Regions from separate parts of the Cetobacterium sp. 2G large genome, predicted to be linked through region 1. Evidence: riboswitches for the same ligand, from Rfam matches in the RefSeq annotation. Region 1 holds a riboswitch; each other region holds the start of a gene.

Region 1 (4,510 bases):
GCCCACTTTTCATCAGCTGGTGCTAACAAACAATTTCTAAGATATGTTTTAGTAAATGATAAAGATATATGTTCTCGGCTTTTTAAAGATGTTGTTTGGGCTAGTCAAATAGAATGGAAACCTACTGAAGATGAAGCTCCAGGAGGATATATAGTTATATTTACAGATAACCCTCCTAAGTTACCACTAAATTTTATATATGCGGATTGTGGTATAGCTCTTCAAAATATGAAATTAATAGCAACGTCATTAGGATATGGAGTTAACTTCATGGAGCCTGTAAAAAAAGATGATATTTTAGAAACACTAAATATTTCAAAGGAGTATATTCCACTTTTTGTAATGCCAATAGGAGTCCCTACAGATGAGGTTGTTTTAACAGTAGTTGAAAATGAAAATATGAAGTATTGGAGAGAAAATTTAGAAAATCATAGTTACAAGCATTTTGTGCCTAAATTATCTCTTGATCAACTTATAATTAAGAAAATTTAAAAAATAAAAAGGAAGAAACCTAAAAAATTTCTTCCTTACATTTGTTAAAAATCAAATAAATCATTTAAAAATTCACTCATAGTTGGGTGAGTAAATATAAAATCTCTTAAATAAGAGTACTCTTTATTTTCTTTTATAGCCATAGTAACTATGTTGATAACTTCACTTGATTCTACAGAATATAAAGAACATCCTAAAATTTTACCTGTATCTTTATCAATAACAGCTTTTAAAATTCCTCTTTCTTCTTCTAAAATTTTAGCTCTAGGAATTGAAGTTGCTTTAATTACTTTTGTTTTAACCTTATATCCTGCATTTAATGCCTCTTCTTCAGACATCCCTACTCTTGATAAGGTGGGAGATAAAAATACAGAATAAGGAACTAAATTTCTAGAATTTATTGTTATAGCTTTATCTCCTGAAATACTATTTTTAACTATTCTAAAATCATCTAAGGAGATATACGTAAACTGAAGTCCTCCTTTAACATCACCTAAAGCATATATATGTGAAACATTTGTTTGCAAATTTTCATTAACTAAAATCCCCCTATTTGAGCAGTTAATCCCAGCATTTTCAAACTTTAAATCATCAATATTTGGTTCTCTTCCCACAGCTATTAAAATTCCATCAAATATTAAAGAGTGACTTTTATCATTTTTATTAAATAAAACTTCCACTTTATTTTTGAAAAAGTTATCTACTTTTATAATATTACTTTTTGTTAATATCTCAATTCCTCTATTTTGAAAATCTTTTTTAACTTCTTCCCTAATCTCGGGCTCTTCTCTTAAAAGAATATTATCTCCACCTTCAAAAACAGTTACTTGTGAACCAAAGTTATTAAAAATTGATGCAAATTCTAGTCCTATATATCCACCACCAATAATTGCTAATTTAGAAGGTAATATATCTAACTCCATAATAGATGTACTCGTGTAGATATTCCTAGTTTTTTCTAATCCCTCTATTTTAGGAATAATCGTCTTTGCTCCTGTATTTATAAATATTTGCTCACCTTTTAATATAGTTTTATCTTCTCCATTTGTAACACTTATCAAATACTCAGTTTCAAAAGAACCTATTCCTGTATAAATATCTACATTTTTAAAAGAATCTAACTTATTATAATTAGCCCCTCTTAAATCGGAAATTAGTGTGTTTTTTCTTTCAATAGCTTTTTTAAAATTCTTTTCAATTTTTTGAGATTCTTCAACAAGAATTTTTGTAGGAATGCATCCTACGTTTATACAAGTTCCACCATACATATTTTTATCTTTTTCAATTAAAGCAACTTTTTTCCCTATTTTTCCTAAAAATCCCGCAAGAGTTTTTCCACCTTTTCCAAACCCAATTATAATAGCATCATAAGATTTAGCATTTAAAATATTACATATTTTCATAATAGTACTCCTTTTCATATTCTTATTTCATATGCTCAGAATACAATATTATTTATTTTCTGTAAATTAGTTACAAAAAAGTAACTACTATAAATTTTCAAAATTTAAAAAATAAAAGACGCTAAAATTTAAAGTTCTAGCGTCTAACAATAAAAATTTTATTTATATTTTACAAATTAATTTAAACTTTTATTATATGATATATTTAAACTATTTTTAACTTTTTTTAAGCTATCTAAAAATCTATTTTTTCTATTTATATGATATACAGCTTGCCTTTTCCATGGGTCTACTTCAAATAAATCCTTGTTTAAAGAGTAATAATATTCTTGGCAAAACTTTATATATTCTTTATAAAAAGTTTCTAAATTTTTTATTCCTTTATACTTTTTTAAATAAAATAACAATAGCTGTTCTTGAGGTGTCATCTTTACAATATGATATAAAAACTCCTGCTTCCCACTCATAGCTGATAAATTTTCTTCTAAAAACTTTGACAAATCTTGATAAGTTTTAAAAGTATGTATAAACTTATCAAATTCTCTAAACTTATTATAATCCCATTTTAAATCTTTACTCATCTTTCTCACTCCCTTGAACGTAGAGAAGAAGACAAAAAAATCTACTGGATATATAATCCTTTAGATTTTTTTACACACTTGTCCACTCCTAACAATTTTGTGTAGTTTTTAGGTAAGTCTCCTGACTTAGAATCACTTTACTCCTATCCTTCCCAGATTTTATTCCAGTGGTTTTATAGTTTCATCCTCATTACAGTAGCGGAGGCTGTGTAGGATTTACACCTACTTCCTTGTTATGCCTAAGCACCCAAAAACTTTTATTTAGTTTTATAATAATTTTATATCTCATTTTAAATTATTTGTCAATTCTTAAAATTAAAAATAGCTTCTTATATATCAGCTATACTATCTAATATATAAGTTGGATTATAAACACTTTTACTATCCCTTTTAGCTTCTCCTGTTAAAACTAATATTGTGTCACAGTCATTAATATATCCTGAAGCGATATCAGTATATAATCTATCCCCTACTATTACTACTTCATCTTTTAGTAAATTTAAATTTCTTAGTGCATAATCAAGCATAGCTTTTTTAGGCTTTCCAAAATATTTAGGAATTTTTTTTGTACATAACTCAATTATATTGCAAATAGCTCTACAGTCTGGTAAAAATACTCCATCCTCCACAGGATAAACTAAATCTTCATTTGCTGCTAAATATTCTACATTTCTATGTAGAAGTTTACAAGCAATCTCTAACTTTTTATAGTTTAATTCAGAATCAAGTGTTACCACAACTATATCAATTTCAGAAAAATCAAACTCATCATTTTCATCAAATATTTGAATCTCTAAATCTTTACAATAATTTTTATAATCCTTTGTCCCCACCATAAATATTTTTTTATCTTTACAACTATTTTTTAAATAATCTGCTAATACTCCTCCAGCAGTTATTATCTCTTTCAATTCAGCTTCTATTCCCAGTTTTGTAAATTTTTCGATATAGCTCTTTGGATTTTTAGAGGAATTATTCGTATAAAACCCTATTTTCTTTCCACATTTTCGTAATTCCTCAATTTTTTCTTTAGCTCCTGGTATTAGAACATCCCCTAAAACTATTGTTCCGTCTATATCAAATAAGTATCCTTTATAATCTTTCATTTTTGCTCCTCTTTTGTTAAATTACTTTTAGTTGCTTTTTTATTTCTTACCATGGTTATAACTTTTCTTTCTAGTATTTTCATTACTATTAAAGTTATAACAACAATTAAAAAAGCTGCTATAGATAAAAATACAAATCCATATCCAATTGCTAATCCAATTGCTGCTGTTATCCATAAAGTAGCTGCTGTTGTTATTCCTGAAACCTTATCATTTGAATAAACTATTGCTCCTCCCCCTATAAATCCCACTCCTGTTACAACTTGAGCTGATAGTCTTGTAATATCTAATTTATAACTTTCTATGAGGTTAGGTTGGGAGGATATTAAATTTATTTGCCTTATTAACAGCTCCTCTTGTAAAAGGGCAATCGTTGTAGCTCCTAAACATACCAATATTAAGGTTACAAATCCTGCTGATTTATTTTTTAACTCTCTTTCTAATCCTATACAACCTCCAAATATTGAAGAAACTGTCAATCTAAATAATATCTCTGTCAATCCTATCCCAGTCATAATTATCCCTCATTTTATATTTATTTATTTTGATTTGCTATAAACTGAACTCCTAAATCTGGAAAATCTGTAAATACCCCTGTAGAATTAGTTTGGTTAAATATGATTTCAAACATCTCATCTATATTGTCTACATAGTTTGGTAAAGCATCTTTTCTAATTGTGTACGGATGTAATTCCAATCCATTTTTTCCAATATATTCTACTAATGGAGTTACTTTTATATCTCCTTTTTTAGAATTATCTCCATCTATTAGCATATACCATGCTGGACCTATTCCATCAGCATATTTTGATACTTCTTCTACTCCCTCTGGAGTAAACATCCAATCATAATTATAGTTTACCCATTCACCTTTTTTATTTTTTTCCATAGTTTCATTCCAATCAGTATATGCAACTAACTGAACTAA
Region 2 (4,510 bases), on a different contig from region 1:
CTACAACATATCGGCCTTAATTTATATATCAAACATTTTCCTAGTTCTTTATCGTGAAAATAGCAAACACTTTCCTCTAGTTTATTTTTCAATACTTTTTCTTTTACTTCATTATTTTTTCTTAAAAACTCTACTATCTCTCTCTTTTCATCTAAGGATATTAATGAATAATCCCAATTGCAACAACCACATGAATTAGAGGTTTGATTGCATAATCTTTCTCCATTCAACTTCACTATTTTATTTTTTGCATCTTCCAATATTTCTCTTAATATTTTCATTTCCTCTTCCTTTTAAAACGTATACGAAATACCTATTGTTAGTGTTCTACCTATTGCAGGATAGTATTGTCGTCTAAATTTCCATTCATTATTCTCATAATTATCATCCCAATATCCTGCATATTCGTCATACTTTTCATCAAATATATTTTCAATTCTACCTGTTATCATAAAATCAGAAGTTATTTTATAATAAGCAGATAAATCAAAGGTTATATATTCACCGGAATTTTTACCTCTTAAATTTTCTAAATCATCTAAATCATACGATTGACTATAGTAGACACCTTCAAAAGTTGTAGAAAATTTTTCAGTAAAATCATATGTTAATCCACCTGTTATTTTCCAATTGGGTACACTTGGTATCTCAGAACCTGCATATTCACCGTCTACTATTTTACTTTTTATATAAGTTATAGATGACTTTAAAGTTAATTTATCTATATAGTGTTCAGCAACTCCTTCAAATCCAACTCTTTCAGTTTTTCCAATGTTATAGTTTACCATACCTGAAAACTCTGGTGGTATAGCTGAATATATCTCATCATGTGTTTTTTTATAAAATGTAGAAATAGATAAATATGTGTCATTAAGAAAATCTTTAAGTCCTATCTCAATTGTATCTTGAACTTGAGGCTTTAATTTCTCTGAATTTTTTGTATATCTCATTTCAGAAGCTGTCGGAGTTCTAAAAGCTCTATTATATGAGATATAAGTAGAACCTGTGTCAGAATATAAATAGTTAGCACTTAATTCATAAGAGTAATTATTATATTTACTATCATCTTTCGTTCCAATTTTATTCCAATTATTTAAACTCGCGTCTCTCCAATAAAAATTATATTTTGAATAGTCATATCTTATTCCTTGACTCAATTGTAATTTACCAACCTCATACTTATTCATAAAAAATGTTCCAAAGTTTTCTTTAGTGGAATTCCCTGACTGTACATTTTTATATCCCATTATCTTATCCTTACCATTCTCCCCTAATCCTGTTACCTTCTTATACTCCTTTCCAACTGAATAAGGTTTAAAAGCTTCATCTAAATAGTCCATACCCACTATAAAATACCCATCTGGACTATAATTATGTTTTATTTGAGCTTTTACATACTTTCGCTCATCATCTCCATCTCTTTTAAAGCTTCCATAATATTTGTTTCCTGCATATCTATTAAAATTACTATTTTTTCTATAATAATAGTTTCCATATATTAGGAATTCTGTATCTGAAGATATATTTTTAGAAATTTTTAAATAGTTATCATTAGACTCATATTTTGAACCTGAAATTTTCCCAGGATTTTTTCTATCGTTATCAGATATATATCTCGGAACAGCTACTCCTAATTTATTTTTATCTCTATTATAAGTATACTTATACTCTATCTCTCCATTTTTCAAAAGATATTTAGCTTTTAAATTAAATGAATGATTTCTAAAATCTTCATGTTCTCTCCATCCATTATTGCTATCTTCAACAAAAGCTACTTCAGCTAAAAATTTATCTGTTATTTTTGCACCATAAAGAAATCCATATTTTCTAGTATTATAACTTCCATAATCACCAAAAATATTTCCATAAAAATCTTTATTTTCAACATTTTTAGTCAATACATTTATTACACCACCGATTGCTTTATCTCCGTAAAGTATGTTTCCTCCTCCAGGAATAACCTCTACCCTATCAATCATAGCTAAAGGTAAATTAGATATCTGACTAGGTGATACTGGTACTCCATCTAAGGTTATTAAAGAGTTCCGATCACTATACATAGAATTTAATCCTCTTATATCAAACTTTATTGTTCCTGCATATCTTGTCACTCTTATTCCTGGTACATTTTTCAATACATCTACTAAATCTTTTGCTCCACTATCTTTAATCTCTTGTGAAGTAACAATACTTATATTTGCAGATGTATCCCTAACAGTGGTTTCAAAATTTTCTGTTGTTATAACACTATCGCTTAATTTGATAACTTTATTAGTATTCTCACCAAAAGATATGATGGAAAATAACAAATAACTTATTCCTAATATTTTTCTACTCATCTTTCCTCCCATTTGATTTTCTTCTTAAATAACAATTACTCAATATAGAAAAATATTAGATAATTAAAAAATCTAATAAAAATCAAAAGCCCATTAAACTTTAGTTTTTATTAGAAATTAGAAGTTTTTATTTAATTACAAAAAATTGTATTATAAAATACACTCTTCTTTCTCATCTTTCCCCCACGAAAAATAAAAAACTAAATTTTAAATAAGTCTCCTGACTTAGTTTCATCCTACTCCTAACCCTTCCCAGATTTTATAATCCAGTGGTTCTATCAGTTTCGTCCACAATACAGTAGCTTGGGGCTGCGTGGGATTCTCACCCATCTTCCTCTATTAAGCCTTTTGGCATTTAAAATACTTTTATAATATAATACTTTAAATTTATTTTGTCAATTATTTGAATATAACATTTATTATTTGAATATTTTTTTTCATTTTGACTTCTTTTTTATATTATAAAAAAAAGAAGCAGAATATCTACTTCTTCTCTAATTATAAAACTTTTCTAACTTGCCAAAAATGATTATTCCAATAACTATCTATCTCAGAAATTACAACACCCTTTGATGTTGATGCATGCATAAATTTATTATTACCTAAATAAACTCCAACATGATGAGTTTTTCTCCATCCAATCTTAAAAAAGACTAAATCACCAACTTCCCAATAATTAGGTTTTTTTATTTTATCTCCCTCTTGGGCCATATTTTTAGTTGTTCTTGGCAATTTCTTTGAAAACTTTTCTTTATAAAGGTGCTGCATTAGAGCTGAACAATCCACTCCGCTTTTAGTTGTACCTCCTAGCCTATATCTAGTCCCTTTCCAACTTTTATAAAAAGCGGTTATTTTAGCAGTTCTTTCATTTCTTTCTCTTTCACTAATCCTAGCTGATGAACATCCTGTGAATATAATTAAAACGAACAAAAGTAATATTTTCAAAAGAAATCTATTATTTTTTAACAAAATTTAATTTTACTCCTGAATTTGTAAGTAGTATAATCCCATCTTTTGTTACCTCAATCTCTTTTGAATCTTTAAGATTTTTTAAATACTCTTGCTCTTGTATCATTAAATTTTCAGGTCCCATCATTCTAGTAGATCCAGGCTCTTGAATCGAAATTTTATTTCCTTCTAATGTATAGTTTGCAAAATATCTGTTAACACTTGAAGTTCCAGAAACCTTATCTTTCTCAAAATTAATATCAATTTCACTTTCTGGAAGAACACCTTGAAGAATATATGTATTCCCTATAATTTGAGAACTTATATCCTCTTTTTTTCCAAAACATCCTACAAATAACATAGTTGTAATTAAAAACAATAGTAGCTTCTTCATTTTTTCACCTCTTCTTTATTATTATTTCCTATTCTAACATGTTCAGCTTTAATTCTCCATATAAAATTTTAAATTTATTTTATCTATTATTTCATTATTTTTATTTAATATATCATATGTAATTTCTTGACCTTGTTCAAATTTTTCCAACTCGTCAATGGAAACAAAAACTTTTCCATTCTCAACTTTAATTTTCATATTTTCAAACAATATTACTCTAGAATTTCCTAAATTATCTATAACCTCTTCAATATTATTAAGTTTTATTTTTAAGTTTTTATAGTTTTTATTTATAATATTTGAAGATTCAATTTCATAATATTTATTATTTTTTTCTGAATCACCTATCTGTATTTTATCCTGACTATTATAATTTTTAGTTATTCCTATGATTTTAAAAATCTCCTTTTTACCACTTAAAATAACTATTTTATCTATCAACGTATTTTTTTTATTTTTATAAGCTATACTCAAAATATCTCCTGAAATTTTGTAAGTCTTATTATAATTTAAATCTTTTGGTAGCTCTACTCCTATAAAAATTTCATTTGAATTTTTAAATATATTACCATAATCTAACTCCTCAAGAAAAACTCCTGGATATTTCTCTATCAAAGGGACAACTTTAACAGTATTTCTATAATAATTAGTATCTTGATTATCTCCTTCTATTACCCCTTCTGGCTTTAAAATCAATCTTAATCCATCTAATTTATTTTCACTTTTTGTTATTTCTAAATTATAATCATTTAATTGTATTTTTTTAACTATCAAATATTTTTTTCCATACTCTTGTTTTTTCAAAATTGGATTTTTATAATCAAAATCT
Region 3 (4,510 bases), on a different contig from region 1:
GAATTTGTCCTAAGGAGTATAGAGATCTTTTTCAGAAATAAAAAATGTAGCTCAACAGCTACATTTTTTTGTTTTATTTAATTGTTATTTGATATACAAAAAGATTCGTATTCCTTAGTTAGTATATTTTTAACTTTTTCTCTCATATTAGAAAGTTTTTCATCAGGTATTGAAGGAGAGATTATTTTGATTGCTTTAACATATCTATCTAAAATTTCTTCTATTTTTTGATTCACAACTTCTTTGTTATTTGCTAAATTTTCAGGAGTCATATTAGATAAGAAGCTTGTTAAAGATTTATATGAAGTATCAGTTGTAGATTTTATTAGAGTTTTTGTAGATTCTATTTTATCAGCGGTTATATTTGAACTGATAGTTTTCATATCTTGTTCAAGTTGTTCTAAAGATTTTTCAATCATATTTAAAACAGAGATATAAGCTTGGTTATCTCTATTATTAACAGTAGTTTCTACTTTATTAATAGATTCTTTTAATCCATTTAAAATTTTAGTTTCTGCATCTGTAAATTTTGCATTTCCAGAAATAATTTTATCAACTAAAGATTGAGCAGAATCTAAATCAGTTTTAAGAATATTTATAAATCCAACTTCAAAATCTTTAAAGTGTTGAGGAGGAATTTTATTTTTAATTTCCTCAAGAATATCTTCAATTTCTTTGACAATAGTTGTCAAAAGATCATTTAATTGATTTTCAATTTCAACAATTTTATTAGAATCTATATCTTTTAATATTTGAGGTACAATAAAGTTAATGTTATCTAGTTGTAACTTAGTAACTGTATTGATATCTTTTAAATTTTCAGCATTATTTTTTTTAGTAATACCTTTTAAAATAAATATATGTTCTTTAATAAATTGAATAACTTTATCATTGATTAATGATAAATCTTCTGTGGGAATAACACCAACTAAATTTGTGAATATTTTACTAACTTTATCAGATGTATCCATACCTAAAGTTTTTAATTTTTTTTGAATATCTAAATAAGAATCTTCTCCTAAATCATTTTTTAGTGGTTCAATTAAAGAGTTAAAAGCAGATATATTGCTTTGGTAGAAATTTAAAACTTCAGCTTCAATAGTTTTTTCTTCGCTTTCAAAAGTACTATAACTTTTTTCACACTCTTCTATGAAGTTTGATAAACTTTTTCTGAAAAAGTATTTTAATTCAAAAGATGTTATAGGATGAAAACTATGTTTACTTTCTAATAAAGTTGTTTCAAGATGTATGTTACATTTTTTATCATTTATCTCAGTAAGGTGTAAATTTGTTTCAATTTTAAATTTATCACCTTCTGTTAATATAAAATCCAATCCTTTATTTGCTTGAGGTTTTTTTAAATATAATTTATGAGTTGTATTTCCAAACGTTACATCTAAAAGAAATGCCTCATCATTAACAGCAGCATTAACTTTTGTATTTAAAATATCTTTTACTTTAAGATCTTCATAAGATTTATTTGAATTTTTTGCTCCAACTAACCATTTTTTAAGATTTTTAGGATTTAATGCAAAAATCTCTGCAAACATAGGAGGAACATTAATAATTTTGTCCTCTACAATAAGAGGTTGTTTATTTGTTTTAACATCGTTCATATTTAATCACTCCCTTATAAAAATTTAATATGTCACATTTAATCTACGAATAAAATTTAATTTTCTTTTTTATTATTGTAGTTTTATTAAAATTATTTTTAAAATTAATTTCTATAAAATAGCAAACATTTGTAGTTTAATTTTTAAACATAAACTTTTAAAAAAGGTTGACTTGTGCATAATCATTATGTATAATTATGATAAATATGTATATTATTTATGGTTCAATAATTTGATTAAAAGGAAAGTTGAGTGAAAATCTCACACGGTCCCGCCACTGTAAGGAGGACGAAATTAGACTAGCCACTGTAGTTTTTATGGGAAGGCCTAAGAGTAGGATGAATCTGAGTCAGGATATCTGCCATGAATATAAAAGAAAATATAAAATCTGCGGTGAACAGATTTGTATTTAGAACTGTCAATTTCAATTCTAATTAGCAATATTCTATTCATTTTCGCATTTTTTATATTTCCGCTAAACTTCACAAATTTAGGAGAAATGATATTATGAAACATAAGAACATAATGGTTGTTGGGACGTCTTCAGGAGCAGGGAAGAGTATAACAGTTACAGGCTTATGTAGAGCATTTTTTAAAGATGGATACACAGTTTCACCTTTTAAATCTCAAAATATGGCACTGAACTCTTATATAACAAAAGATGGACATGAGATGGGGCGAGCACAAGCTCTTCAGGCGATGGCATGTGAGATAGAAGCTCACTATACAATGAATCCTATTTTATTAAAACCCACAGGGGATAGAAGGATTCAAGTGATTGTCAATGGAAAATCTATCGGAAATATGGGAGGACTTGAATACGGAGATTATAAATCAAAGTTAAAAAAAGATATAATTCAAGCTTATAATACGATTAAAGATGAAAATCAAATATGTGTTATAGAGGGAGCAGGAAGCCCTGTAGAATTAAATATAAAGCAAGACGATATAGTAAACATGGGATTAGCTGAAATGGTTGATGCTCCTGTTATTTTAGTTGCAGATATTGATAGAGGTGGAGTTTTTGCATCAATTTATGGAACAATATCTCTTATGGAACCAGAAGAGAGAGCTAGAGTAAAAGGTGTAATTATAAATAAGTTTAGAGGAAATGTTGATATATTAAAACCAGGATTAGAAAAAATAGAGGAACTGACAGGAGTTCCAATTTTAGGAGTTATGCCATACTTTGAACTAGACATAGAGGATGAGGATGGGGTAACAGAAAAATTTAATAAGATTAAATCAAAAACTGCAGATATAACAGTTTCGGTTATAAAATTAAAGCATATATCAAATTTTACAGACATTGATGCTTTACTAGCAAATAAGGATGTAAATGTTAATTATGTAACATCATTTCATGAATTAGGAAATGAAGACCTGATAATTATACCTGGATCTAAAAATACAATAGATGATTTAAAAGATATAAAAGAGAAAGGAATCGCACAAGAGATTATAAAAATGTCTAGAAAAGGAACTCCTATTATTGGCATATGTGGAGGATTTCAAATTTTAGGGGAAAAAGTGTTAGATCCTTATGGAATAGAGGGAGATATAAAAGAACTTCCAGGACTAGGACTTTTAGACATAGAAACTACAATGGAAAAAGAGAAGGTAACAACACAGTATACAGGATTATTAAAAGGAGAAACTGGGTTATTAAAAGGATTAGGAGATATTCAAGTTAAAGGTTATGAGATTCACCAAGGAGTAACAGAGGGGAAAGAAAAATCTATAACTTTAGATAATAGATTAGTAGCCACAGTAAAGGACAATATTTTCGGAACATACTTACATGGAATTTTTGATAATAGAGAGTTTACTGATTTTATTTTAAATAATATAAGAGAGAAGAAAGGACTGGAAAAGAAAAATAGCACAATGACATTTGATGAATATAGACTTCAAGAGTTGGATAAGTTAGAAAAAATATTCAGAGAAAATGTGGACATGAAAGCTATTTATAAGATTTTGGAGGAGAACTAATGAGCATCATTTTAAAAATATGGATAGCTTATTTGTTAGATTTAATTTTAGGGGATCCATATTGGTTTCCACATCCAGTTAGATTTATAGGAAAATATATAACTTTTATTGAAAATAAAATCTATTCATTAAAAAATAAAAAAGTATGGGGAGGAGTATTAGCTTTTACAGTAATACTTTCAACAGTAGTATTGTCATATTACATAGCTAGGACATCTGAATTTTTAGAAATTTTCTTTCTATACACAACTTTGGCAACGAAAAGTTTAGGTGCTGAAGGGATTAAAGTTTATAAAATTTTAAAAAGTGGAGATTTACAAAAGGCACAAAAAGAGCTTTCTTATTTGGTTAGTAGAGATACGGGTGAGATGGACGAAATACAAGTTGTAAGAAGTACAATGGAGACTATAGCTGAAAATAGTGTTGATGGAATTATAGCGCCTATGTTTTATGCATTTTTAGGAAGTTTTATAGTAATTGATGGAGTTTCAATGGCATTGCCTTTAGCAATGGGATATAAAGCAGTAAATACTCTTGATTCAATGGTTGGATATAAAAATGATAAATATATAGATTTTGGTATGGTTTCAGCAAAAGTAGATGATTTCTTTAATTTTATTCCAGCAAGATTATCTGGCCTAATAATAATTCCAATTGCAACATTTTTATTAGGAATGGGAATAAAAAAGCCATTAAAAATATTTTTTAGAGATAGAAAAAATCACTCAAGTCCAAATTCAGGTCATCCAGAGGCAGTTTTTGCAGGAGCTATAGGTGTTCAATTTGGTGGTAAAACAAAATATTTTGGAAAATATTTTGAAAAACCTACAATAGGAGATAAATTAAAAGAGTTTCAATGTGAAGATATAAAGAAATGTTATAAGATAATGTTTATGACATCT

The links. Region 1 has a riboswitch for cobalamin ahead of H5J23_RS00675 (hypothetical protein). Riboswitches for the same ligand answer to the same signal wherever they lie in the genome.
Region 2: linked by a shared signal. The riboswitch ahead of H5J23_RS13385 (TonB-dependent receptor) and the one ahead of H5J23_RS00675 (hypothetical protein) in region 1 are both predicted to bind cobalamin.
Region 3: linked by a shared signal. The riboswitch ahead of H5J23_RS13565 (cobyric acid synthase) and the one ahead of H5J23_RS00675 (hypothetical protein) in region 1 are both predicted to bind cobalamin.

What each region holds. Positions count from the first base shown of each region.
Region 1 is NZ_JACHTH010000002.1:57,072-61,581, forward strand. It holds gene H5J23_RS00665 (nitroreductase family protein) at 1-492, shown strand, start outside; gene H5J23_RS00670 (FAD-dependent oxidoreductase) at 537-1,895, opposite strand; gene H5J23_RS00675 (hypothetical protein) at 2,072-2,476, opposite strand; cobalamin riboswitch at 2,570-2,742, opposite strand; gene H5J23_RS00680 (HAD-IIA family hydrolase) at 2,806-3,582, opposite strand; gene H5J23_RS00685 (MgtC/SapB family protein) at 3,579-4,097, opposite strand; gene glpQ (glycerophosphodiester phosphodiesterase) at 4,118-4,510, opposite strand, start outside.
Region 2 is NZ_JACHTH010000007.1:599,356-603,865, reverse strand. It holds gene H5J23_RS13390 (hypothetical protein) at 1-281, opposite strand, end outside; gene H5J23_RS13385 (TonB-dependent receptor) at 294-2,339, opposite strand; cobalamin riboswitch at 2,532-2,713, opposite strand; gene H5J23_RS13380 (C40 family peptidase) at 2,838-3,308, opposite strand; gene H5J23_RS13375 (META domain-containing protein) at 3,295-3,681, opposite strand; gene H5J23_RS13370 (hypothetical protein) at 3,730-4,510, opposite strand, start outside.
Region 3 is NZ_JACHTH010000007.1:628,614-633,123, forward strand. It holds gene H5J23_RS13555 (PocR ligand-binding domain-containing protein) at 1-41, shown strand, start outside; gene H5J23_RS13560 (hypothetical protein) at 78-1,616, opposite strand; cobalamin riboswitch at 1,820-1,997, shown strand; gene H5J23_RS13565 (cobyric acid synthase) at 2,124-3,608, shown strand; gene cbiB (adenosylcobinamide-phosphate synthase CbiB) at 3,608-4,510, shown strand, end outside.